One region of the Thalassotalea psychrophila genome, then DNA from elsewhere that is predicted to be linked to it. Evidence: riboswitches for the same ligand, from Rfam matches in the RefSeq annotation. Region 1 holds a riboswitch; the other holds the start of a gene.

Region 1 (3,221 bases):
CAGAGTCAGGTTTAAATAAACCTGACTCTGACCCTAATTTATTGCCCCTCAGCTTTCTAGCTCTTAACCCACTGCCAAATTAGACCTAAAGTTTCATACCAAAATGATTGGCTTTTTTGTAATTCATTTGCATCGGGAAAATGCTCCTGCCAACTTTTATTTCCAGAAAAGTTTTTTACATAGTAGCCTGTCGGGGCGGCAATTGGCTTAACTCCCTGGTTTTCAAAGTAAGTCATCGAGCGTGGCATATGGTTTGCATTGGTAATTAATACAAAGTTTTTATCTATTAATAATGGCGAAATATAAAGCGCTTCATCTTCCGTATCTTTAGGACGAGATTCGGTTATGATATTGTTGCCATCAAACCCTAGCTCAACTGCTGCTTGTTTTACTTTCTCTGCATTTGAGCTTATATCGTAAATGGCTGCGCCAGAGGTGATCATTATGGCTTCAGGATGCAAATTGGCAATTCTTAACCCTTCGGTCAAACGTTGTAATGAGCATATTTTTAATTCTTGCGTTGCCGCCAGTTTTGTATCGCTCGTATGTCCACAACCTAAAATAACAATGTAATCAAGTTTCTCTGCTATTGGTGTATAAACAGGAAATTGCTGCTCTAAATTTACAATCAATCGATTTGCTACTGGCATATAGGAAAGTAATAGCAGTGCTAGCGTTGCAATACTGAGAACAGCTTTGGCCATAGCCGGTCGGTGTTTAAATAATAATAGGCCAACAAGTAAGGTAATAATTATTATTGGCAGGGGCATTAGTAGCTCGCCAATAATCTTTTTTAAAGTAAACAAATCCACAACAGCATCCCTTTTATATATATTCGCACTATATCTAATCGACTAAATTAATTCCAATAAAGCGTTATTTTTACTGCTTTTTATGGCAAAAACAATCAAACATTAAATATATCTAATTTTTATAAATTTCACTGTTGATTTTGACGTTTAATTACTGTTTAATAGCGGCGTTGATTTAGAGTTATTGCTCAAAAATAACTTTAGACAACACCAGAAGAGGTTGCATTAGCCAGGTAAATAATTTGAGGGGCCACACCCTAAAGACAATTATTGAGGGGGACTAATGCCGAGGATGTTTATTGTAGTGGTAAATAACATTCGGTCATATAAGTTGAATCTTAGTGACTGTCACCATAGTGGTGGAGAGCTTCTGGCTGAAAACGTCAAGATTTCATATCTTTTTCATATCAGTCATGCTCTTCCTGGTACCAAGTTGGTTTATTAACTGCTCATTTTTAATGGTTAAAACGAATAACTACTGCGTTATAAAATTTTAAAGTAGAATAACTACTTACTAAATTTCATGCCTTGTATTTATCCATTTTTCCTCAGGAAAAAGTAGATCATTTAATCAATCAAATTGATACATTATTCATTGTAATGGTAGATTAACCATTGCAAGTTAGGGAGAAGATCCAATGTCAAATATCGCGTTAACTGTAGCCAAGTTCGGTGGAACTAGTGTTGCCGATCATGAAGCTATGCTTCGTTGTGCTCAAATTATTAAATCGCAACCTGAAACTCGTGTTGTGGTAGTGTCTGCTAGTGCCGGTGTTACAAACCATCTAGTAACGTTATCGCAGAAGGTTTTAAGCAATGAAGAGCGCACTGAAATTGTTGAAGCTATTCGACTCATTCAATACAACATTACTCAGAATTTATCAGCAGAAATAGAGTTAAATAGCCAAATTGATGATGTGCTTACGTCATTAACTGAATTAGCAGAACAACAAGATACGCTACAAACGGCAAAAACTGGCGATGCCATTTTAGCTTGTGGTGAACGTATGAGTTCTATCGTATTTGCTGAGGTGCTACGCAGTATAGGTGTAGAAGGCGTTGCCTTTGATGTACGTGATGTCATGCAAACTAACAGTTTATATGGTAAAGCTGTGGTCGATATTGATGCTTTAGCAGCTAATTGTGAGCACAGCTTAACTCCTTTACTTACCGAGCACGTTATTGTTACTCAGGGTTTTATTGGTAAAGATGGCTTAGGTAACACCACAACTTTAGGTCGTGGAGGCTCTGATTACTCTGCGGCATTAATTGCTGAAGCAATTGGTGCAACTGGTTTATCTATTTGGACCGATGTAGTTGGTATTTTTACCACCGATCCTCGTATAGCTAGTTCAGCCCGTGCTATTCCTGAAATTAGTTTTGGTGAAGCTGCGGAAATGGCAACCTTTGGCGCAAAAATATTGCACCCCGCAACCCTAATTCCTGCAATGCGTAGCTCTATTCCTGTCTTTGTTGGTTCAAGCCGAGAGCCAGAAGCCGGCGGAACACAAATTATGCAAGAAGTAGCGTCTAAGCCTACTTACCGCTCAATAGCACTGCGTCGTGAACAAACTCTAGTTACAGTAAAAAGCCCCGCGATGTTACATGCCAGTGGTTTTCTAGCGCAAGTGTTTGGCATATTAGCGAAACATGAGCTGAGTGTTGACTTGATCACTACTTCTGAAATTTCAGTAGCATTAACGTTCGATAACCCGACGGGATCAACGCAAGCATTGATCAATCAAGCGGTTGTCGAAGAATTAGAGCAACTTTGTGAAGTTTCTGTTGAACATGACCTCTGTCTAGTCGCCATTGTTGGTAATGGTTTAGATGCATCGTCAGGCTTAGGAAGTAGCATTTTTAATAATATTGAAGACACAAACATCCGCATGATTTGTCATGGTGCTAGTTCGAATAATTTATGTTTCTTGGTGAATGAAGCAGACGGTAATAACGTAGTAGAAACTCTGCACGATAAGTTATTTGTTTAATTTTTAGAAACGAGAAACGAAGACTGTATTTTCTCCAGTTCTCTGGAATATTCAAAAAGCCAATATCATTGATATTGGCTTTTGATTTTTAATGAAGTTGCTTTATTTAATTGGGTATACGTATTTAAGCCAAGCCATCATTCTAAGTAGAATTCTGCGTACTAATGATACATGCAAAATATCATGCTTATGGTTGATCACTACCGCTTGCCCTTGTACGCCTAATGGCAAGTTATAATTATTCAAATCTTCATCCAACTCAATGATACCAATAACAAAACCACCTTGGCTTATCATACTTGCAGGAATTAGAGTGCCAAAGGCCTGAATTTGCCCCTCAGCCATTGCCGGTAACACAGTAACTAACTTTCCAGTAAATACATGCCCAGGTACAGCATCAAGAATTACTTCTGCAGCT
Region 2 (3,221 bases), 1.7 Mb from region 1:
TCATTACGTACTCAAGAGTCGGTGCAGATGGACTTTTAGCGAACACATTTTGTACATCATATATAGTTATGACGATTAACGTGAAGCTAACGAACATTAAACGTAGCATCGATATTTCTCCAAGTTCAACCTTCGGACTCGATGTTGCATATTCTTTATCAAAATACTTTCTTCGAGGTTGAAATAATTGAATCACTGTTAATTGAGTTTTAATTCACAATTAACGGTTAGTATAGAATATTTTTCTTTTGCTTTATTTTTAAATAATAAAGTTGTTTCAAATATATAATTACAATCAATCTATGACCGCTATTGGCACAAAGCTGGCCACCTCGCCAGCGTTGAACACTTGTTTTTTGAGCGTTATTCTTTAAGTTTAATTACTTAACCAAACGTAAATTAGTACGGCTTTGGCAAAGCCAATCGGTAATAGCTGAATCTGCTGCTAATATTGCTTTATCTGATTCAAGTTCTAAATGAGTTAGAGGCGCACGTAAAGTTGGCGTATTTAGCACTGCTTGTTTGTGCATTAACACTTTTACAGGAACAGGGTTTGCCACTTCAAACAATGAAGATATAGCGTTATTCCATACAGGAACAAGGTTAGTGCCTTCGCCGGCTAATGATTTTTGCACATATAAATTTGTGGCTTCTGGCCATGCATTAGCACATACAGAAACTAAGCCAATTGCCCCAACAGGAGCTAGATAAGGTATAAGAGTATCTTCGCCAGAAAACATTTTCATTTTTGGCGCAGCGGCTGCATAGGCCAGAAACTCATTAATGTCACCGCTGGCTTCTTTCATCGCCCATAAATTTTCATGTTCTGCTAAGTTTTTAACTGTTTGTGCTGGAATGCTAATACCAGCGCGCGATGGTACGTTGTATAACATACAAGGATATTTTGCTGCATCTAGTAATGCAGTAAACCATTGAGTCTGCCCTATTACACCTGGTTTTGCATAAATAGGTGCAGTTAATAAATAGCTGTGTACGGGTAATTTATTACAAGCGTTAATCCACTCAATTTGATCTGGAAGATTAAATGCCCCTACAGAAACCATTAAAGGTACTGTGGGTTTTAAGTCGCAAACAAACTTTACTATGTTTAATTGTTCACTTTGTCCAATGGCAAGGCCTTCACCTGTACTACCACAGATTAAAATACCATTACCCGCTTGTTGTTGGTCGTCGACAATTTTTGCCAAACAGTCATAGTCTACTGCGCCATCTTGATCAAAAGGCGTAACTAATGCGGTCCATAGGGAAAAATCATTTAGTTGAAACGTTGTCATATTAAATCTCATTACTTATTAATAATATAGCTATTATCAATTTTTATTATTAAGCATATTTATACCGAACACATAATTAGTGGAATTGGTATTAGAGAAAGGGAGAGAGGAATTTGCACAGCTGTAAGTGCAAAAACCAGAAGCTCTCCACTTAAACTTAAACCGCCTACCTTGTTATGGAAGTTGATTATGTGCTGTTAAGTGACAGCCGAAGGGATTCAACCCATTCGTCCGACACAAGTGTTACCTTTTTCACTTATGCCTCGGCGTTAATCCCCCTCATTATCTATCATAGGGATAAGGCCCCTAAAGATAACTACCTGGTTAACGCTCCTCTTCTGAACCCTAAAATTAGGGTCGTTCAATGTTGGCTATTTAATCATCTAGTTAATTCTTTTTCAATGTTTTGGCCCTGAAAAAGTGAATCAATTTGGGAATATGATATATAACTGCGCTGTTTTATGATTATTTCCTTTACTAATCTATGCTTAATTAAGAAAATAGCGTTTAAATATTTAATTGAGTTTACTTAATGTCATTATCCAATCCATCACAACTGTTACTTAGAAACGAAGATTTACTAGAAAGTACCAATCCACTAGTTGTTGGTTGTCCTGATAATGAATTTTTTACTCATCTGCAAAGCGCTGCGCCACAAGCAACTGTTAGCTCCTACAATGTTAATTTTGCAGAATATCAAAGCATCAGCGCAAAACATGGAAGTAAGATCAGCTGTCAATTTAGTGAGCAGTACAAAACAGAACAATCACACGACTTGGTGATTATCTATTTTCCAAAATCGAAAAAAGAATATCAGTTTTTGCTCGCTATGCTGGCACCAACACTAACTGAAAATGCTGTAATTTTAGTAGTTGGTGAAAAAAAGGGTGGTGTTAAGTCGGCTATAAAATTAAGTACTGATTATACTCTCAACTCTAGTAAAGTAGACTCTGCAAGACATTGCTTTTTATTTGACATTACCTTTAATAACCATGTTCCTGAATTTAATTTAGACTCTTGGTATGAACGATTTAGCTTAACTATAAATAATACTGAAATTCAGGTGGCATCATTGCCTGGAGTGTTCAGTAACGGCGAACTAGATAATGGTACTCGTTTATTGTTAGAAAAATTACCCAGCAAAATTTCAGGTAAAGTGTTAGATTTTGGCTGTGGTGCAGGCATTATTGGTTGTTTTGTTAAAAAATTATACCCTAACACTGAAATAGAAATGCTTGATGTAAATGCATTAGCCATTGCTAGTGCGAATAAAACCCTTCAACTAAATAATTTATCGGCAAAGGTTTATGCATCTGATGGGTTATCTAATGTAAGTGGTAAATACAATGCAGTATTATCAAACCCGCCATTCCATCAAGGTATTAAAACTAATTACCATGCAACAGAGCTGTTTTTAAAGAGCATCAAGAAGCACCTGCTAAAAAATGCCACGCTAACAATTGTTGCTAATAATTTTCTAAAGTATGCTCCAATTATTAAAGCAGAGATTAATCAACCTGAATTATTAGCCAATGAAAAAGGGTTTGCCATTCATCATTGCCAACATAAATCTTAGTTGCAGCTTTTAACTAAAGTAACCAACAGCTTAAAAGATCGTTAATTAGAGGTTAATAGCTACAAGCTATTAACCTAAATGCAATCGTATATTTTCCAAATTCATCTATAACTAACCTAAAAAACCCTTGCTGTTTACAATTTGTTGCAAATTCAATTTTTCCACATTCAATTTTGATACATTTATTTAACGTTATATTTCATAAGCTTAAGTCGAAAACAGACTACCTCATTTACATATTTTAACTTACATTTTTACAACAATTTCACCATTGTATACTTGGCCACTTGCTCTATCATATGCAACATATATTTTTGAACAGAAAATTGATTGTCTGAAATAGCAACGTT

Evidence for each region. Region 1 has a riboswitch for lysine ahead of lysC (lysine-sensitive aspartokinase 3). Riboswitches for the same ligand answer to the same signal wherever they lie in the genome.
Region 2: another riboswitch for lysine. It lies ahead of dapA (4-hydroxy-tetrahydrodipicolinate synthase); the one in region 1 lies ahead of lysC (lysine-sensitive aspartokinase 3).

Annotation. Positions count from the first base shown of each region.
Region 1 is NZ_CP134145.1:2,195,280-2,198,500, forward strand. Features, by position in the region: gene elyC (envelope biogenesis factor ElyC) at 57-812, opposite strand; lysine riboswitch at 1,019-1,190, shown strand; gene lysC (lysine-sensitive aspartokinase 3) at 1,451-2,803, shown strand; gene RGQ13_RS08850 (HlyD family secretion protein) at 2,906-3,221, opposite strand, start outside.
Region 2 is NZ_CP134145.1:3,901,389-3,904,609, forward strand. Features, by position in the region: gene RGQ13_RS16210 (DUF3237 domain-containing protein) at 1-109, opposite strand, end outside; gene dapA (4-hydroxy-tetrahydrodipicolinate synthase) at 381-1,295, opposite strand; lysine riboswitch at 1,428-1,641, opposite strand; gene RGQ13_RS16220 (methyltransferase) at 1,828-2,871, shown strand.